2 regions of the Pseudomonas sp. GW821-FHT03C07 genome follow, and region 2 is predicted to be linked to the other one. Evidence: predicted binding sites of a transcription regulator. Region 2 holds the regulator's gene; the other holds the start of a gene.

The links. Region 2 encodes FliA, which starts transcription of late flagellar genes. Its sites were predicted from a motif close to CTAAAGTTTNNNNNNNNNNNGCCGNTAA; they were not measured.
Region 1: a site for FliA is predicted at 1,658-1,685, ahead of AC07VG_RS01200 (methyl-accepting chemotaxis protein). Genes of this name have one in related genera too.

What each region holds. Positions count from the first base shown of each region.
Region 1 covers NZ_JBWKUQ010000001.1:281,826-287,071, reverse strand. The annotation lists gene AC07VG_RS01210 (DeoR/GlpR family DNA-binding transcription regulator) at 1-69, opposite strand, end outside; gene AC07VG_RS01205 (HAD family hydrolase) at 331-1,611, shown strand; gene AC07VG_RS01200 (methyl-accepting chemotaxis protein) at 1,829-3,451, shown strand; gene AC07VG_RS01195 (cyclic di-GMP phosphodiesterase) at 3,503-4,747, shown strand; gene AC07VG_RS01190 (LysR family transcriptional regulator) at 4,751-5,246, opposite strand, start outside.
Region 2 covers NZ_JBWKUQ010000003.1:98,706-103,951, reverse strand. The annotation lists gene flhF (flagellar biosynthesis GTPase FlhF) at 1-548, shown strand, start outside; gene fleN (flagellar synthesis regulator FleN) at 670-1,503, shown strand; gene fliA (RNA polymerase sigma factor FliA) at 1,500-2,240, shown strand; gene AC07VG_RS06625 (chemotaxis response regulator CheY) at 2,413-2,784, shown strand; gene AC07VG_RS06620 (protein phosphatase CheZ) at 2,807-3,595, shown strand; gene AC07VG_RS06615 (chemotaxis protein CheA) at 3,610-5,246, shown strand, end outside.

The DNA.
Region 1 (5,246 bases), on a different contig from region 2:
GTCGGTGGTCACACGCTGCAAGGTCGCCAGCAGTGCACGAATCCGCTGGTAACGCTCTTCTTGCCACATACCTCATGTCCTTACTGTTGGGATCGCTATCCGAGCACGCATTGTGGAAGACGGGACAGCGCTGTCAAGTTCGGTCGCCCATCACTGTCGGTGAGAAAGTGTCGATGTGCCATAAATGTGTAATATTGTGGCATTGTTGTATTTATATGCATTTGGCGCTAGCCTCGTCGCCGGGCGGCCCGTCCCCTGCGCCCTTGTCTTGAAACACGCTCTCGCCGTCGCCCCGTTTGCGACCATTCTTCTAATTCCAGGAGTTATGCCATGCAGCGTCGCCAGTTTCTGAATACCCTTGCCGCCGTTTCCGTTGTCAGTCCCTTGTTGTTGAGTGGCCGCCTTGCCGAGGCCTCCACCGCCAAGGCCACGCCGAGCGCACTGGACCCGGCGCGCTGGTCGCCGTTGAACCAGAAGCGCCTGCAGGCGGTGCTCGACCAGCATGGCCTGAAGAGTGCGTCCTACCACCCGGACAAACGCCCGTACGCGGTGTTCGACTGGGACAACACCTGCATCATGAACGACTGCGAAGAGGCGCTGCTGGTCTACCAGATGAACCACTTGCAGTACAAACTCAACCCCGACGAGTTTGCCGCCGTGCTGCGCCAGGACGTGCCGAACGGTGCGTTTATGAAGGACTACCTGACGGTCGACGGCAAGCCAGTGAACATGGAAGACATCGCCGCCGACGTCGAAGCCGACTACCGCTGGTTGCACGCCAACTACCAGGGCCTGGCCGGCAGCAAGAGCCTGGAGGAAATCCAGGCCACCGATCAGTTCAAGGACTTCTTCACCAAGCTCTACTTCATGTATGACGCGATCTGCGACAGCTACCCGGTGGAGATCGGCTACAAGTGGATCATCTACTTCTACAAGAACATGAGCACCGCCGAGTTGCAGGCGATGGCCGAGGCCTCCAACAACCATGACCTGGGTGATGGCCTGCGCAAGGTCAGGTACGAGAGCCCGCGCAGCTTGCCGGGCAAGGCCGGGGTGGTCGCCGATACGCACTTCCACGGCATCCGTATCCACGAGGAAATCCGTGGCCTGATGCACACGCTGCGAGCCAACGGCATCGACGTCTATATCAGCACCGCGTCCATCGATGACGTGGTCCGGGTGTTCGCTGGCCATCCCAACTACGGTTATGGCGTACCGCCGGAAAACGTGATCGGCCTGCGCCTGGCGATGAAAGACGGCAAGTACGACAGCAGCTACCTGCCGGGCTGGCACTTCAACTACGGCCCGGGCAAGACCGTCGGGATCAAGAACGTGCTGGTGGCGAAGAAGGGCTATGGCCCGGTGCTGGTGGCTGGCGACAGCGACGGCGATGCCTGGATGCTGCGTGACTTCAAGGACACCGCCGTGGGCGTGATTGTCAACCGCATGAAAAAGGGCGAGATCGGTGCCGACAGCCAGAAGGCCGCCGAGCAGTTGGGCAAGGCGGACGCCCGTTTCGTCCTGCAGGGGCGCGACGAACAGACCGGCCTGATGATTCCGGATGAGAAGTCGATCAAGTACGGCAAGACCGAGCGCAAGCTGCTGGCGTAAGTCTGTCGGCTCGCGGGTGGCGCCAGGCTGCCCGTGAGTCGCGGTAATAAAGGTTTTCGCCCAAAGGCCTGTTGATACAACTGGCACGTCATATCGAGCGCCAGCCAAGGTGACCCGAACGCTGAAACCGCTCCTTTGCAAGGGACGTACTACACTGCTGGAGTGATTGGCGTCCCCGCAAGCGAACGTTCACGCAGCCTGGCCTCGGAGTGGTTTCATGAAGACAAGGAACATCAGGTTGACCCTCAGATCGGCCCTCGCTTTCGGGCTGATCTGCCTGTTGCTGATCAGCCTCGGAGTGACCTCGCTGTATCGGATGAAAGAAATCCACGACGCGTCTCTGAGGCTGCAAACGGACTGGCTGCCGAGTGTGCGTCAGGCCGGTCGCATTCAAGATGCGGGGCAACTCTACCGGCTCGATGCCCGTCGCTTTGTCATGGATGAAGAGCGCCAAAGCAAAAGCTCCCTGGACAAACTGCAGGCGCTGAAAGTCGTCCTGAGCCAGGAAACCGAAAAATATGCTTCGCGGGTTTCCAGTCCCGAAGAAAAACAGCTTTATGATCAGGTGATCAGTGATGTGCGCAATTACCAGGACCTGATCGATCGACTGGTGAGCATGAGTTCGGCCGCATCCTTCGAGAGCATGACCCACTTCATTCGTGACACCACCAGTGACGCGGCGAAGAAGTTGCAAGCTTCGATTCAAGCGCTGATCCGCCTCAACGAGGAGGGGGCCGAGCATTCGGGGCAGCTGTCAAACACCAGCTATGACAGCGCGCTCTTGCTGACACTGATATTCATGGTGCTGGCCCTGGTGATCAGTTGTGCCGTGGCGCTGCTGTTTACCCGCAGTATCGCGCAGCCGATCAATGCCCTGCGTCTGTCGATGCAGAAGATCGCCGACGGTGACCTGAAGAGCAAGGTGGAGGTCAGCGGGCGGGATGAAATCACCGACCTGCAGACGGTCGCCGCCGCCATGCGTTCGAGTCTCAAGAACACCATCGAACATATCTCCGACTCGTCCCGACAGCTGGCCTCGGCGGCTGAGCAGATGAGCGCGATTACCCATGAGTCGACGAAGGGTATTCAAAAGCAGAGCGTTGAAACCGACCAGGCCGCCACCGCGGTCAACCAGATGACCGCCGCGGTCGAGGAAGTGGCCAGAAATGCCGTTGCGGCTTCACAGTCCACCCAGGCCTCGGAAAGCTCGGCACGGATCGTCCAGGATCGAGTCGATGAAACCATCGGCTCCATTGAGCGCTTGAGCAGCCGTGTCGAACAGACCAAAACCGATATAGAAGGTCTGGCCGGACAGGCCCTGCATATTGCCAAGGTGCTCGACGTGATTGGCGCCATCGCCGAGCAGACCAACCTGCTGGCGTTGAACGCCGCCATCGAAGCCGCCCGGGCTGGCGAGCAGGGCCGTGGCTTTGCGGTGGTCGCGGACGAGGTACGTGCCCTGGCCCATCGGACCCAGCAGTCGACCCAGGAAATCGAGCAGATGGTCAAGGGTATCCAGCTCGACTCGAAGAAGGCCGTGGAGTCGATGAACCACAGCAGCGAAGAAACCCGGGTGACCCGTTCACTGGCCCACGAGACGGGCCTGGCAATCAAGGAGGTGACCCTGTCGATCTCGCATATCAATGAAAAGAACCTGCTGATCGCCACGGCTTCCGAGCAACAGGCGCAGGTGTCCAGGTCAGTTGACCGTAACCTGATGAGTATTCGTGATCTTTCCATTCAAAGCTCGTCGGCCGCCAGCCAGACGTCGATCGCCAGTGGCGAGCTGTCGAAACTGGCGGGAAGCCTGAATCACCTGATCGCGCGGTTTTCGCTGTAGCCGGACCTCCAGCGAGGTGCTCCAGCGTGATAAGAAACCAGGATGTTCGTCATGCTAAGACAGATACAGGTGAGCGAGCTTCGTGTCGGTATGTATGTGCAATCCTTTTGCGGCTCCTGGATGGATCACCCATTCTGGCGCAGTCACTTTCTGCTCGATAACGAAGAGGATCTGCAGAAGATCCGTAGCTCCGGCCTCGCCGCGCTCTGGATAGATACCAGCAAGGGGCTGGATCTCCAGGCCGAGGAGCTGGCTTCGGCGGCGGCATCGGCGCTCGAACCGCTGGTCATTCCTGCACAGGAGCGTCCACGCAATCGCCCGCGGATCGCCATGAGCGATGAAGTGATCCACGCATTGAGCTTGTGCGCGCGGACCAAGGTCGCGGTGCTGAGCCTGTTCAGCGATCTGCGAATGGGCCGGGCGGTTGATCCCGAGCAGGTTACCCAACTGATCGCCGATATCTCGGATTCGCTGATCCGTCACCCCGATGCATTGATCAGCCTGGCCCGGCTCAAGACCAGTGATGAGTACACCTATATGCATTCAGTGGCGGTATGCGCGCTGATGATGAGCCTGGCCTACCGCCTGAACCTGCCCGCAGGCCTGGTGAAAGAAGCCGGTATGGCGGGCATCCTGCATGAAGTGGGCAAGATGATGCTGCCGGCGCAGTTGCTCAATAAAACCTTGCCGCTCACGGAGGCCGAGTTCGAGAGCCTGCGCCGACATCCCGAGATCGGCGCGAAGCTGCTGCTCGACACCCGTCATTTCAGTCCGCGGGTGGTGGATGTCTGCCTGCATCATCACGAGAGAGTCGATGGCAGCGGTTATCCGCACAAGCTCTGCGGGACGCAGATCAGCCTGTTTTCGCGGATGGCCGCGGTGTGTGACAGCTATGACTCGGTGACCTCCGAGCGACATGGCAAGCAGGCCTGGACGGCGGCCGAGGCGATTCGGAAAATGGCCGATTGGAAAGGTCAGTTCGATGAGCAGGTCTTCCATGCCTTTGTCCGCTGCATCGGAATCTATCCGGTGGGTGCCCTGGTGCTGTTGCACAGCGGTCGTCTGGGGATCGTCATGGAGCAGCATGAGCAGTCATTGCTGACGCCCCGGGTGAAGGTGTTTTACTCCTCGAAACTGCGCATGCCCATCACCCAGAGTGTCATCGATCTTGCCGTTGCCAGCGAACAGGACTCGATCACCAGCCTGGAGTCGGTCAATAAGTGGGGGTTCAAGCACCTGGACGAGCTGTGGTCGGGCATTTCCATTGGCAAGCAGTCGATCTTCAATACCGCCTAGCGCTCAGGCCGTTGCGCCCACCGCCAGTGCCTTGACCAGGAACTCGATAAAGGCCCGGGTCTTCTGCGGCACCCGGCGCGACGAGGGGTAGACCGCGTTGATGCTGATCGCCGGGGCCTTCCATTCGCACAGCAGCGGGACCAGGGTGCCGGCAGCCAGGGCATCCTCGACGATAAAATCGGGCAGCAGGGCGATGCCCATGCCGGCTTGCGCCGCCTGAGCCAGCAGGTCGCCGTTGTTGGCGTGCAGCGGCCCGGTGACATTGACTCGCAGGGTTTCCTTGCCATTGCTCAGTTGCAGACTGACACCACTTTGCAGGTAGCCGTAGTTCAGGAATTGATGGCTGGTCAGGTCCTTCGGTGTCTGGGGTATGCCGGCCCGCGCCAGATAGGCCGGCGAGGCCACCATGATCCGTGGCGCGGGGGCGAGCAAACGGGCGACCAGGGAAGAGTCCGGCAGGCTGGCGATGCGCAGGGTGACATCGAAGCCGCCGCGCACC
Region 2 (5,246 bases):
ACAGCTTCCGCATCGGTGCCCAGGAGCAGCTCAAGACCCTGGGGCGGATCCTCAATGTCTCGGTGACCCATGTCGACCCGGGCCAGTCCCTGGCCCAGGCCCTCGATCCGCTGCTGCGCAAACGCGTGGTGCTGATCGATACCGCCGGCCTGCAGGCCAGCGACCCGGCGTTGCGCATGCAACTGGAAAGCCTGGCCGGACGCGGGATCAAGGCGAAGAATTATCTGGTCCTGGCTACCACCAGCCAGAAACAGGTGCTGACGGCCGCCTACCACAGCTATAAACGCTGCGGGCTGGCCGGTTGCATCCTGACTAAACTGGATGAAACGGCGAGCCTCGGCGAAGTGCTGAGCCTGGCTATCAGTCACGAACTGCCCGTGGCCTATCTGACCGACGGGCCGCGTATTCCGGATGATCTGCACCTGCCACGCCGGCATCAACTGGTGTCCAGGGCGGTCAGTGTGCAAATGCAGGAAGAACCCAGCGAGGAAGCCATGGCCGATATGTTCGCTGATATCTACCACAGCCCGTCGAAGCGGGTGGGCTGAGATGAGTATTCAGACGTTGCAAATTACCTACATCGATGGTCTGCCACGCATTGTTCCGACAAGTGAACGCGCAGCCACTTATGTGGCCTTCCGTCTAAGCAAGACAAGGTAAGAAGAGAACATGGGCAGCATGCATCCCGTACAGGTGATCGCGGTGACCGGCGGCAAAGGTGGCGTCGGGAAGACCAACGTGTCAGTGAATTTGTCCCTGGCGCTGGCTGAGCTTGGCCGGCGCGTCATGCTGCTGGATGCGGATCTGGGGCTGGCGAATGTCGACGTCCTGCTCGGCCTGACCCCCAAACGCACCCTGGCCGACGTGGTCGAGGGCCGCTGCGAACTGCGCGACGTACTGTTGCAAGGTCCGGGCGGGATTCGCATCGTGCCGGCGGCCTCGGGGACCCAGAGCATGGTGCACCTGAGCCCGGCGCAGCATGCCGGCCTGATCCAGGCATTCAGCGATATCGGCGACAACCTCGATGTGCTGGTGATCGACACGGCCGCGGGTATTGGCGAGTCGGTGGTCAGCTTCGTCCGCGCGGCCCAGGAAGTGTTGCTGGTGGTCTGCGACGAGCCGACCTCGATCACCGACGCCTACGCCTTGATCAAACTGCTCAACCGCGACTACGGCATGAACCGCTTCCGCGTACTGGCCAACATGGCCCAGAGCCCGCAGGAAGGCCGCAACCTGTTCGCCAAGTTGACCAAGGTCACGGATCGTTTCCTGGATGTGGCCCTACAATACGTCGGCGCCGTTCCTTATGACGAGTGTGTACGCAAGGCCGTGCAAAAGCAGCGCGCGGTCTATGAGGCATTTCCCCGTTCGAAATGCGCCTTGGCGTTCAAGGCAATCGCGCAGAAGGTCGACACCTGGCCGCTCCCTGCCAATCCTCGGGGGCACCTGGAGTTTTTCGTCGAGCGTCTGGTGCATCAAACGAGTGCGGGACCGGTTCTATGACTGCCAGTGGCTATCGCATGTATTCCAAGTCGTCACGTGACAGCCAGTATGAACTGATCGAGCGTTACGCACCTTTGGTCAAACGTATTGCCTATCACCTGCTGGCGCGACTGCCGGCCAGCGTTCAGGTCGAGGATCTGATCCAGGCCGGGATGATCGGTCTGCTGGAGGTCTCGACCAAGTACGACGCGAGCAAAGGTGCCAGTTTCGAGACCTATGCCGGCATCCGTATCCGCGGCGCGATGCTTGATGAAGTGCGCAAGGGTGACTGGGCACCGCGTTCGGTGCACCGCAATACACGCATGGTCAGTGACGCAATTCGTGCAATTGAAGCAAAAACCGGCCGTGACGCTAAAGATCACGAGGTTGCAGCCGAACTCCAATTGAGTCTCGACGATTATTACGGGATTTTGAACGATACCTTGGGCAGTCGCCTGTTCAGTTTCGACGACCTGTTGCAGGACGGCGAACATGAAGGGCTGCACGAGGACGGCGCGAGTGCTCATCTCGAACCGTCGCGCGATCTGGAAGATGAACGCTTCCAGGCGGCGCTGGCGGATGCGATTGCCAATTTGCCGGAGCGTGAGCGACTGGTGTTGGCGCTGTACTACGACGAAGAGCTGAACCTCAAGGAAATTGGTGAGGTGCTGGGGGTCAGCGAATCGCGAGTCAGCCAGTTACACAGCCAGTGCGCGGCCCGCTTGCGGGGGCGTTTGGGGGAGTGGCGAGCGCGTTGAAGGCAGTGCGGGAACACTGCGAACGAGACCGACATGGCGTTTGACGCCCTGTGGGAGACTCGGCCGGATGAGGTTTCCATGCAGTCGTTGAGTGCTGTGCCGAATTGATTGAACAGCGCGTCCAGGTGCTGAACGCGTTTAAGACTGCTTGGAGGTCGAATTGGACAAGAACATGAAAATCCTCATCGTTGACGATTTTTCAACGATGCGGCGGATCATCAAGAACCTGTTGCGTGACCTCGGGTTCACCAACACGGTTGAGGCGGACGACGGTACTACCGCGATTCCCGTCCTCAACAGCGGTAGCATCGACTTTCTGGTCACTGACTGGAACATGCCCGGCATGACCGGCATCGATCTGCTGCGCCACGTGCGTGCCGATGAAAAGCTCAAGCACCTGCCGGTGTTGATGGTCACGGCCGAAGCCAAGCGCGAGCAGATCATCGAAGCTGCCCAGGCCGGTGTAAACGGCTATGTGGTCAAACCATTCACGGCCCAGGCGTTGAAAGAGAAGATCGAGAAAATCTTCGAACGCATCGGCTGATGAAGTCCACCACGGGGGCGCTATGGAGCACAACGAATCTTCACTGGGTGATTTTGAACTAACCCTGAAAAAACATGCCCGCGAACTGGTCGACAGCCTTGAAAAAGGTCGATTTGGCGACGCGGTGCAAATGATCCATGAGCTGAATCAGACCCGTGACCGTGGCCTGTACCTGGAAGTCGGCAAGCTCACCCGCGAATTGCACAGCGCTATTGTCAACTTCCAGATCGACCCGCATATGCCGCAGGCCGAGGAAGTCTCGCAGATCACCGACGCCACCGAGCGCCTGTCCTATGTGGTCAGGCTGACGGAAGCCGCGGCCAACCGCACCATGGACCTGGTGGAGAGTGCGACCCCGAGGGTCACTGGCCTGAACGTGGAGGCCAAGGCCTTGGGCGCTGACTGGAGCCGTTTCATGCGGCGCGAAGTCGGTGCCCAGGAGTTTCGCGAGTTGGCGCGGCGGGTCGAGACGTTCCTGTCCCGCAGCGAGCAGGAAACCCGCGCGGTGTCGAGCGAGCTGAACGATATTCTGCTGGCCCAGGATTACCAGGACCTTACCGGTCAGGTGATCAAGCGCGTGACCCAAATGGTCACCGAAGTGGAAAGCAACCTGCTCAAACTGGTGCTGATGGCCAGCCAGGTCGACCGTTTTGCCGGTATCGAGCATGATCACGATGCCATCCTTGCCGAAAAAGATCCGCAAAATGAGTTGGCCAAGGGTGTAGGTCCGCAGATTCATGCCGATAAACGTGAAGACGTTATGTCCGGTCAGGACGATGTCGACGATTTGCTTTCCAGTCTTGGATTCTAGGAGCACCCAAACACATGAGCTTCGGCGCCGATGAAGAGATCCTTCAGGATTTTCTGGTTGAGGCCGGCGAGATTCTGGAGCAACTGTCCGAACAACTGGTCGAGCTGGAAAGCCGGCCTGATGATGCGGACCTGCTCAATGCAATCTTTCGCGGTTTTCACACTGTAAAAGGGGGCGCCGGCTTCCTCCAGCTCAACGAGCTGGTGGAGTGCTGTCACATCGCCGAGAACGTGTTCGACATCCTGCGCAAGGGTGAGCGACGTGTCGACTCGGAGCTGATGGACGTGGTCCTGGAAGCGCTGGATGCGGTGAACGGCATGTTCAGCGAAGTGCGCGAACGTGGCCCGATCACTGCGGCAACCCCGGAACTGCTGGCGGCCTTGGCGCGTCTGGCGGAACCGGCGGCTGCCGAAGTCGTGGCCGCGCCGGTGGCCGAGGCCGTGGTGCCTGAAGCGGTCGCTGAAAGCGAGTCTGGTGACATCACCGACAATGAATTCGAATTGCTGCTCGACTCCCTGAACAGCGTCAAGGCCGCAGCCGAGGCACCAAAAGCCATGGCCGTGGGGGCGGCGCCGGGCGAGGCTGGCGGCGATGAAATCACTGATGCCGAGTTCGAATCGCTGCTCGACCAGTTGCACGGCAAGGGCCAGTTCGCCCCGGATGCGGTCGCGGCACCGACTTCGCCGGCAGCCCCAGCTGCCGCCAGCGGTGCGCCGGAAAGTACCGATATTACCGACGACGAATTCGAAGCTTTGCTGGACCAGTTGCATGGCAAGGGGTCGTTCAAGGTCGAAGCGCTCGATACCACCGCGGCTTCGGCCCAGGCGGCTGAAAGTACAGGCGCCGCCAGCGGTGACCTGATCACCGACCAGGAATTCGAATCGCTGCTCGACGAGTTGCATGGCAAGGGCAAATTCACCGAAGTGGCCGCGACCACGGCGGTGGCTACGCCGGTGGCGGCCAAACCGGCCGCTGCTGCCGCGCCTGCCGCCAAGGCACCTGCTCCGGCAGCGGCGACGCCAGCCCCGGCCAAGGCCGCGCCGGCACCGGCTGCTGCACCGGCTCCGGCCCGCGCGCCGGCACCTGCCGCCGCCGCTGGTGACAAGCCGGCCGCCAGCGAAGCGGAAACCACCGTGCGGGTCGATACCGCGCGTCTGGACGAGATCATGAACATGGTCGGCGAACTGGTGCTGGTGCGTAACCGCCTGGTGCGCCTGGGCTTGAACAGTGGCGATGAGGCCATGTCCAAGGCCGTGTCCAACCTCGACGTGGTGACCGCCGACCTGCAGACCGCGGTGATGAAAACCCGCATGCAGCCGATCAAGAAAGTTTTCGGCCGCTTCCCGCGCCTGGTTCGCGACCTGGCCCGGCAGTTGAAGAAAGAGATCAACCTGGAGCTGGTGGGCGAAGAGACCGACCTCGACAAGAACCTGGTGGAGGCCCTGGCCGACCCGCTGGTCCACTTGGTGCGCAACTCGGTCGACCACGGTATCGAAGAACCGGCCGACCGCGAGGCCATGGGCAAGTCCCGCAGCGGTCGGGTGATCCTCTCCGCCGAGCAGGAAGGCGACCACATCCTGCTGTCGATCTCCGATGACGGCAAGGGCATGGACGCCGACGTGCTGCGCAGCATTGCGGTGAAGAAGGGCCT